DNA from 3 places in the Mesorhizobium sp. M0139 genome. Region 2 is predicted to be linked to each of the others. Evidence: predicted binding sites of a transcription regulator. Region 2 holds the regulator's gene; each other region holds the start of a gene.
The links. Region 2 encodes LexA, which represses DNA repair genes until DNA is damaged. Its sites were predicted from a motif close to TGTTCNNNNTGTGTTCNG; they were not measured.
Positions count from the first base shown of each region.

Region 1: a site for LexA is predicted at 1,922-1,939, ahead of NKJ58_RS02035 (ImuA family protein). Genes of this name have one in related genera too.
Region 3: a site for LexA is predicted at 1,693-1,710, ahead of dinB (DNA polymerase IV). Genes of this name have one in related genera too.

Region 1 is NZ_JAMYTN010000001.1:408,662-411,934, reverse strand. It holds gene NKJ58_RS02040 (DUF6504 family protein) at 1-905, opposite strand, end outside; gene NKJ58_RS02035 (ImuA family protein) at 847-1,899, opposite strand; gene NKJ58_RS02030 (metallopeptidase family protein) at 2,129-2,551, shown strand; gene NKJ58_RS02025 (DUF1737 domain-containing protein) at 2,715-2,921, opposite strand; gene NKJ58_RS02020 (HpcH/HpaI aldolase/citrate lyase family protein) at 2,985-3,273, opposite strand, start outside.
Region 2 is NZ_JAMYTN010000002.1:15,297-18,569, forward strand. It holds gene kynU (kynureninase) at 1-370, opposite strand, end outside; gene NKJ58_RS02515 (GntR family transcriptional regulator) at 538-1,302, shown strand; gene lexA (transcriptional repressor LexA) at 1,508-2,290, shown strand; gene NKJ58_RS02525 (ComEC/Rec2 family competence protein) at 2,284-3,273, opposite strand, start outside.
Region 3 is NZ_JAMYTN010000029.1:20,651-23,923, forward strand. It holds gene NKJ58_RS29855 (hypothetical protein) at 6-104, opposite strand; gene dinB (DNA polymerase IV) at 390-1,631, opposite strand; gene NKJ58_RS29865 (hypothetical protein) at 1,865-2,101, shown strand; gene NKJ58_RS29870 (heme-copper oxidase family protein) at 2,256-2,663, shown strand; gene NKJ58_RS29875 (hypothetical protein) at 2,927-3,148, shown strand.

The sequences.
Region 1 (3,273 bases), on a different contig from region 2:
ACCAGGTCGAAGCCGTAGCCGGCATCGATGTCCTGTTCGAGCGCGGCCAGCCGCTCATGGAACAGGCGCTGGATAAGCTTGGGTTCGCGCAACGGTCGCGAGGTACCGACAGCGATGCGGCTGACGGCGCCGTCGACGCGAAACAAAAGCAGCGCCAGCATCCTTGCGCCCTCGCCGCGGCGTTCGAGATCGGCCTTCAGCGTCACCGCCAGCAAGAGCACCAGCCGTTCGATCTCGGCGGTCAGCACGACCGGCTCGGCCAGGTGGCGTTCGACCGAAAGCGGGGCCACGGGCAGGCGCGGCGATACCGCCTCGTCGAGGCGACCGAGCGCCTGGTCAAGACGCAACAGCAAGGTCGCGCCGAAGCGACGGGCGAGCGGCGCGCGCGGCGCTGCCATGACCGCGCCGGCGGTCCGCAGGCCGACGCTTTCCAAGCTGGCGCGGATATCGGCCTCCATGCGCAGTGCCGCCAGCGGCAAGGGGGCGAGCAGCGCTTCCTCCTCGCCGGAGACAACGATGCGGTTGCCGCAGAAGCGCGCCGCCGCCCAGGCTGCACCCGGCGTCGCGGCCAACCCGGCGCGGACATCGAAACCCTGCTGGAAAAACCGCGCAAGGATGTCGTCCAGCATGGCGCGCTCGCCGCCGAACAGATGCGTGCAGCCGGTGACGTCGAGATAAAGGCCATCAGTACCGTCGAGCGCCACCAGCGGCGTATAGCGATCGCACCAGTCGGCGAGGCCTTCGAGCAGCCGGCGATCGGCGTCCGGATCGGCCTCGACGATGTCGATCGAGGGATGCATGGCGCGCGCATCGGCAATGCCCATGCCAGGCTTCAGATGCAGCGCCTCAGCCCGCTCGTCGAGGGCCGATATGCGCTGGGCGTTGCGGTCGCGATGGCTGATCACGAGCGGTGGGTGAGATGGCGGCAGATGATCCGAAGGCCGGGAACGCCACGACCGTCCCAGGCGCTGGCGCAGGATCCGTTCTGCCGCCAGATGCGGGAACCACAGCGACAGAATTCTCTGCCCGTTTTTCGCGGGGCTTTCTTTCTTCGAATGCGTGTTCATCGGGGTTCCACTCCAGTGTGAATTGTCCAGGCAGAGCGGTGCGGCTCTTGCCGATGCTGACGGTGAAGGCAGGGTGGCCGATCGACCCGGCAAGCGGCCCGGCGATCGTCCGGCGCGATGTCGCTGGTGCAGCCGACACGATGAGGCGCACCGGGGCGGCGGTCGGCTCGGCTTCGCCGGCCTGGCGCAGCAGGAATACCGGCCGGCCGGCGTTTTGGGCGCGCGCGTGCAGCCGGCGCGTCGCGGTGAGGTCGAGCCGCTGCGGGCTGCCACGGATTTCGAGGATGATTGCGGCGAGCGCCGTCATCTTGGCGGCCTCCTCGGCTACCCACAGCGCATCGGTGAGTTTCGGCGCCTCGGAAAACAGCAACTGCTCCGGTGCGATACCGAACATGCCCTGCAATCCCCTGGCATAGGGAAAGCCGGCCTCGCGAAAAATCTCCGACGTGCCGATCCACAGCACGGGCAAGGGCTGGCCCTTGAGGATCAGGCTGACAAGCGACAGCACAAAGCCTGCGACGGCCCCGGCATTGCGGGTCTCAAGGCCATGGATTTCGCTCAAGGCGGCTTTCGGAAGGCCGCCGCTGAGGGCCGCATCGAGGCGTTCGATGCCGGTGGCCAGGAAAGCATCCGGCAAAGCTGCGGCAAGCCCGCGCCGGATGATGGTAACATCGGAATCGGGTTCAGGCGCGGCGTGGAGACAGCCCTCAGCACGCGCACGAGGTCGCTCGCCGGCCGGCACGGCCAGGCGCTCGGGCAGCGTTCCCTCGATCTTCGCGATCTGGCGGCGCAGGGCAAAAACAGTCTCCCGCGCCACGGCTGATGTCGCCATGACGGTCAATTTCTCTCATAATTGTTCCTGTTATGTTCCTATAGATTCCAGAGGGTGCCGAAAGAGTCAAGCGGAGTCAGAAGGAATTTATTCCTTGATCAAAGGTGGCGAGGCCAACCTTGGACTTTGGTCGCAGCCATTCGGCGCAAAGAAACAGTCATCGGCCAGGTACCCGTCCATTTGCCGAGTCCGGAGGGAAAGCCTATATGCCGGGATCAAAGGACAAAGCATGGCCCGCATCTACAAGACCCGCACCTGGCACGATGAACTCTCGCCCTCGATCGAAGAGATGGAGTTTCTGGCGCTGGAGGCGTACGCGCATCTGCCCGACGATTTCCGCAAGCTGACCGGCGAGATCGTCATCATGATCGCCGAATTCCCGACCGACGAGATCATGGACGATCTGTCGCTGGAGACGCCGTTCGATCTGCTTGGCCTGTTCGAGGGCCGCGGCATCGCCGAGCGCTGGAACCCGCAGACCGGCGAAGGCCCGAACCGCATCACCCTCTACCGCCGCGCCATCCTCGACTACTGGGCCGAGAACGAAGAGACGCTGGGCGACATCGTCACCCACGTGCTGATCCACGAGATCGGCCACCATTTCGGCCTGTCGGATGATGATATGGAGAAAATCGAAGAGGCGGCGGAGTGAGGCTGCGCCGATATTCAGGTGAAGCCGGCCTGCGAACGGCAGCTTCCTGCGCTTCCGGTGCTCGCGTACTTTAAGTACGCTCCGCTCCGGTTCTCGGAAACCACTGTTCTCGGCTCGGCCTGACCTGAATCTCGACACAGCCTGCGTCCGTGCCTGGCAAAGCCTACCAGTCGCTCAGCTTGGTATCCGGCCCGTATTCCTGGCCGTCGATATCCTTCACCACCGCCTGGCCGCAGCGCATCGATTTGGTCTTCTTGTCATAGGCGTAGGTCGGCGAGCCGTACAAATGCCAGCCCTTGTTCAGCGCCGCGGTTACCTTGTGACAGAAGGTGGAATCATCGGGGGCGGACAGAAAGCGGTAGAGTCTCATGGGTCAGGTCCTGTCGTAAGTTCTGTCTTGTAGGGCGGGATATTCCGAAGCCGGCTTAGGCAATCATGCGCCGATGGCGGCGGCCTTCGCCAGCAGTTTTTCGACTTGCGCCAGGTGCAGCCGTTCGACCATCCTGCCATCCAGCGCAATCACGCCCTTGCCGGCATTTTCGGGCAAGGCGAAAGCCTCTTTCACCGCATGCGCCTCGGCAAGGGCTTCGGGCGCGGGGGCAAAGGCGCGATTGGCGGCTTCGATCTGGGCCGGATGGATCAGCGTCTTGCCGTCGAAGCCCATGGCCGCCCCTTCCGTGCATTCGCGCGCAAACGCGTCGAGGTCGCGAAAATCGTTGGAG
Region 2 (3,273 bases):
CGGCAACGATGACCGACCGATCCGGCCGCATGCCGAGCGCTGCGTGCAGCAGCTTGTAGATGTTGATCGAGGTTGTGTCGCAGACCACCGTCTGCCCATCAGCCGCGCCGATCAGTCGCCCGAGCTGATCTCCGAGTTCCACCGGCATGTTGAACCAGCCGGCGGTGTTCCAGGCGCGAATGAGATCGTGCGCCCATTCCTGCGTGGCGGCCTGCTGCAGTTCGCTGAAGACGACCGCTGACGCGGCGCCCAGGGAATTGCCGTCGAGATAAATCACGCCTTGCGGCAAGACAAAGCGTTCGCGCATGGAGCGCAGCGGATCGGCGGCATCCATTGCTTCGATTGTAGCGAGATCGGGTGTCGTGCTCATGATCCGGCGCCCCTCCATGGACAAACGCGCGCGGCGGAGCCTGCCGCCCAAACATGCCGGCGATCTTGAGTGGTCGCCCTTGAACTGTCAAACATTATATATAATTCACCCATTGAAAGGCTTTGATATATAATGATCCGCCGAGCGTTTATGTCTGATGGATCACGATGCTGGATGACGAGCAGACCTCGAAGACGGAAGCGGCCTATCGCCTGCTCAGGCGCGATATTCTTGCGACCCGGCTGGCGCCTGCCGCGCCGTTGAAGCTGAGCACGCTGCGCAACACCTACGGCATCGGCTGGACGCCGTTGCGCGAGGCGCTGTCGCGGCTGGAGGCGGAACGGCTTGTGACCGCCATCAGCAACCGCGGGTTTGCGGTCGCTCCCGTCTCTCGGGCGGAGCTCGAGGATTTGGCGCGTGCGCGGCTGGTGGTCGAACTGCCCCTGCTGGTGGAATCGATCGAGGAGGGCGACCGTGAGTGGGAAGACGCGGTCGTTGCCGCCCACTATCGTCTCTCACGGTGCGGGTCTGTTCTCGACGATCCATCGGATGATGCGGTCGACGCGTGGTACGAAAAACACGATGCCTTCCATGCGGCGCTGCTCAGTGCCGCGACATCCAGCTGGCTGCTGCGCTTCAATGCGACGATTTCCGACCAATTGCATCGCCATCACCGCTTTCTGGGTCTGGCCCCGACGCTGCGCGCCGCCGCCGGCCGCACGGATGGCCACCGGAAGGCCGTGGCGGCCCTGCGCGACGCCGTGGCGATCGAACACCATACCGCCCTGATGGAAGCGGCCCTCGATCGCGACGTCGAACGTGCGAAAACTCTGATGACCGCTCACATCGGCTACACGCTGCAGGTCTATGCCCAGAGCGAACCCGGCGCGGATGCTGCGCAGCCCCGTCCGAAAAGGAAGCGGCGATCGTAGCCGACGACGCAGGGCACTTTGTCTTCGTTTCACCCCGTTGCTGGCAACTGGGCGCAGGCGGCGCTCGCAGCGCCGAACGTTACGCTGAACAAAACGTCAACACATTCATTAAACTTTAAAAGGTTGCGGAACACAACTGGAACAGATAGTGTTTGTTCTGGGTTTGTTTTTTCTGATTCTGGTTTCAGAACCCTTGGGGGCCGCGATGCTGACGCGCAAACAACATGAGCTTCTGATGTTCATCCATGAACGCCTGAAGGAGAGCGGAATCCCGCCGTCCTTCGACGAGATGAAGGAAGCGCTCGACCTCGCCTCCAAGTCCGGCATCCACCGACTGATCACAGCGCTTGAGGAGCGCGGTTTCATTCGCCGGCTGCCGAACCGGGCGCGCGCGCTGGAAGTGCTGCGGCTGCCCGACTCGATCGCACCAGGCCTCAATGCGGCGAGGAAGTTTTCGCCGAGCGTCATTCAGGGCAGTCTTGGTCAAACCGGCCAAGGGCAAGGCGGCCAAGGACAAGGCGCGTTGGGCCAAGGCGGTCTCGGCCGCCAGATCAAGCCGGGCTCGCCGTCGCGTTCGATGTCGGCCGGCAATGACGATGCCGTTTCCGCGATTTCAATCCCGGTTATGGGACGCATCGCCGCCGGCGTGCCGATCGACGCCATCCAGCATCAGACCCATTCGATCTCGGTGCCGCCCGATATGATCATGGGCGGCGAACACTACGCGCTCGAGGTCAAGGGCGATTCGATGATCGAGGCCGGCATTTTCGATGGCGACACGGTCATCATCCGCAATGCCGACACAGCCAGCCCCGGCGAGATCGTGGTGGCGTTGGTCGACGATGAGGAAGCGACCCTGAAACGCTTCCGCCGCAAGGGCGCCTCGATCGCCCTGGAAGCCGCCAACCCGGCCTACGAGACCCGCATTTTTGGACCGGACAGGGTGAAGGTGCAGGGCAAGCTTGTCGGATTGATCCGGCGCTACTGAGCCGGCTTGGGTTTGTACTTTTCACGCTGGTTGTAAGGCGGCAGGCCGCGCGCTTCGCGGGAGAAGCGGCGTTGCTCGTGCCAGGGGCGATACGGCTTGTCGACGGCGAAGCGGATGGTTGGCGCTGCAGCTGCCGATTGCGGATCGAAGAAGACGGCGGCGCTGCCGTCGCGGGCCAGCTGTTTCTTCGTCACGACCAGCACCAGCGGGTCGCGGCACGGATTGTAGGCGGTGGCGTCATCGATGACGATCAGGCTCGCGAAGGCACAGGCCGGCCGCGCCGTCTTGCGGTCTTTCGCAAGCGCTACAATGGCTCCGGAAGGGTGCCGGGCGATACAGAGATCGCCGGTGCAATAGAAGGGCGAGCCGGGCGGCAGATCGAGCGGATCGAGATCGAACCGCGTATCTGTTGACTCGAAAATCTCAGGTGGGATAATGGTTTCGGCCCGCAGCGCCCGTTTCCAATTGTCCGTGGTGAATTCGTTGGAGCGTTCGCGGTTGAGGGCGAGTTCGCCGCCACCGATCGGCATGGCCACCAGATGCGCATCCTCGGATATGAGCACGTCGGGCGTAAGCACCTGCGGCACCGTCAACAGGCCGGCCAGCGCGAAAGGCACGGCCGCCAACCTGAGCCAGGTGGTGGCCATGGTGGCGATGACGAGGGCGACCGCCACCAACAGCACCGAGCGGATGGAGATCAGCCCGACGGCGTCGACCGGCGAGCGCTCGGAAATCCAGGCCGATATAGCGATCATCGCCATCAGACCCTTGCCCATCACATAGAGGAACGGCCCGTCGGCGCCGAACGGCATCGCCAGTGCGCTGAGCACGGCAAAAGGCATGACGATCAACGAAACAATCGGCATCACGGCCAGATTGGCGATCAGGCTGAGCGGCGACACACGCTGAAAATGCCAGATGGCGAACAGCAAGGTTGCACTGCCGGCGATGATCGAGGTCATGGCGAGGCCGCCCATGGCCAG
Region 3 (3,273 bases), on a different contig from region 2:
CGACTTCACTCGATCGGGCCGGAACCCGCTCCATTGGCGAGCGCCGTAACCTGCGAAAGCTTGCCTTTTTTGACCAGAACAGGCTTCGAATAGGTTTTCTTCATAGTGAATCCTCCAAGCTTACGCGATAATGCCAGACGGATCGGCACTGTCAACCTTCGCGGCCTCGCTGTCCCATCCCGGTTTTTCTTGGCGCCGATGCGCTAACTGCAAGTCCACCTTCATCGACAAAGCGTTGTTCTTGGGCGTGCATGGCGTGGCCGGGTTGCGGTGCGAAAAATGTCCGAAACTGCGGCGGGTCTGGCCTGGTTGGTCGGCCTGCTCAAACAGAGCGGCAATGCAGCGCGGAGGGGTCCAGCCTAAACATTGGCCTTGCCGTCGCGCCGCACTCACAGTTCCTTCTCCGCCAGTTCGCGGAAGGCATCGGGAACCGAGCGCCGGGCTTCCAGCGCCACGGCGCCATAGCCGACAGCCTCTCTGCCAAAGCGCTGGCGGATCTTGTCGATGGCGCTATCGGCGCCAAAGCGCGCCAGGCCTTGCCTGCTGCCGGGCCGCTGCTTTTCATCGGCAAGCCCGAGCGGCAGCTCCAACTGTAGCTCGACACTTTCTTCCAGCTGCGACACCGAGATCGCCAGCAACGAGATGGTCTTCTCCCGAGGGTTGGCGGCCAGCACGCCGCGCACCAGCTCCCCGGCGATTTCGGCCAGCATCGCGGTTGCCGAAATCGGTTGCTCGAGCGTCAGCGAGCGTGTGACCGCGTGCAGATCGGCGAAACGCACGCGCACCGTCACCGTGCGCCCGGGCCGTGATTTCGCCCTGAGCCGGCTGGCGACCCGGTCTGCCAGATGCAGCAGGACGGGTCCGAAGATACGCGCCTCGGCCGGCCGTCTGCCAAGCGCCGACTGCGCGCCGGCGGAATGCGACCGCCTGTGGGGTTCGAGCTTTCGCGGGTCGCGGTTCCATGCCAGCGACGCCAGCTTTTCGCCGGTGGCGGGCCCGAGCAACCTTCGCAGCGCCCCGCTATGCGTCTTTGCCAACTGGCCGATGGTCTCGATGCCGATCTCGGCCAGCCGCGCCTTGGTCGCCGGGCCGACGCCCCACATCAGGCCGACCGGCAGATCATGCAGGAAGGCAAGTTCGGTGTTCGGATCGACCACCACCAGGCCGTCGGGCTTGGCCACCTGCGAGGCGATCTTGGCCAGATGCTTGGTGCGCGCCACGCCGATCGAGATCGGCAGGCCGAGCTCTGCCCGGACGCGCCGACGCACCGTGGCGGCGATCTCGGCCGGCGGCCCGAACAGATGCGTGCAGCCGGCGACGTCGGCAAAGGCTTCATCGATGGAAATCCGCTCGACCAGCGGCGTGAAATCGTCGAGCACCTTGATGGCGGCGTCGCCCAGCCGCTGATAGTCGGCGAAATGGCCGCCGACGAAGATCAGTCCGGGGCAAAGCTCGCGCGCGCGTCGTCCGGGCATGCCGCCGCGCACGCCGAAAACCCTGGCTTCGTAGGAAGCGGCAAGCACGACGCCGCCGCCGACGGCGATCGGCTTGCCCCTGAGCGCCGGGGCGAGCAGCTGCTCGACCGAGGCGTAGAAGGCGTCGAGATCCGCATGCAGGATGGTGGGCTCCATCCCGACCGTTCCCTTTGCGGCGTTGCAGCATTAGCCGCGTCTGTTGTGAGAGGCGTTTTTGCCGAACAAATAGAGAACAAACAGGGCCTATTGTCAAGCGAAGCGGTTGTCGCCGGCCGGCCCGTTCCAGGTCGGGCTGTCGAGTGCTCCGCCTGGGCATCGGACCTGCGGAACATTGTCTCTCGCCTCGGCGTTCATATCCGCGACGGGACGCTGTTTTTGTGGAGGCCGGTATGGGCCAGTTCGAGATGATCGACCTCGTCAGCGTCATTGACGCCTGCACGAGCGATCGCGTTGCCGGGCACTGCGTGTCAATGGCCAGGGCGGTGGAGGAGTTGCGAGTGCTGACCGGTGATTTCGTATCGCCGGACGAGACGGTGGCCAACGCGCTGTCGGCAGTGGCGCTGGGGCGCGGCTGCGCGGTGGTGTTCGACGAGCGAGCGGGCGCCGACATCTTGCTGACGCCGTAGCGCGGCGGCGCCGGGTTGTGGCAGCCAGAAAAGTCGAACAGCGTGCAAAAAGCTGTGCAGGCATGGCCCCATAACCGGGGCGTGGAAAAGTTCTGCGCGTGGGTGTATTCTCCAGGTCGCAAGCGGTCGCAGACCGCATAGGGGGAGAAATGACATGCCGAGGGTTTCAGAACTCTTTTTCAAAACTGCCATCTTGTTCCTGATGTTGGGGATTGCGGCCGGCCTGCAGATGGCGATCTCGGGCGACCACGCCGCTTTTCCGGCGCACGCGCATATCAATCTGCTCGGTTGGGTGACGAGCGCCATCTTCGGCGGCTACTACGCGCTCAATCCGCAAAAGGCGGCGCGTCGCATCGCCATGATCCACTACGGGCTCTACACACTCGGCCTGGTGATCATGCTGCCGGCGCTGTATGTGATGCTGCAGGGAAACCCGGCGCTTGAACCGATCGTCGCCGGCGGCTCGCTCATCGTCGCCGCTGCCGTTCTGGTTTTTGCTTTCGTGGTGTTTTCGCCCGAAACGGCGCGCTCGGTGTCCGGCGTGGTGCCGGCTTCTCGCTGACTGTTCGCGCAGCGATCAAGTCCGACCCGCGTTCGCGACCCGCCACGCGGGTTGGCCAGGCCGATGGCCGCAGCCGCTGGCTGCGGTGTCTATCGCCGCGTCGGCGCTTAACATACCCGAGTCCCACCACGTATTATTTCGTGACTATTTGGCGCCGGAACCTTCCCAGATATCGCGCGTTGCGGCGACTGTATTCGCGCTGCCTTATATATAGGCAGACTTGAGTACGTCCACAGCATGGGTTGGGGGAGGAGCAGGCCACCATGTCGAACAGAGAAATCGGAACGTCGGCCTCACTGGGCCGACGCATCGCCGATCTGAAAGCCAGGATGCGAGACGCCAGCGTTACTGAACACGAGATGCAGACCTTCCAGAAGGTCGCGGCCATCATGGGGGGTGTCGAAGGCTCCCTACGCCTCGACGCCGACGACCTGATCGCGGCGTCCTTCGTCACCGAGGCGCTCGGCGATCCCGGGTCGAACTGAAGGCCAGAGCCCGTCGGCACTCAAGTGCCGGCGGTCGATGGCCCGATTCGCAGCGCTGCATGCGAGCGTGCCCGCACCGCCCGCGCCGGGGATCTCTTGCGCACTTTGAAGCTTTCAGGCGAGCG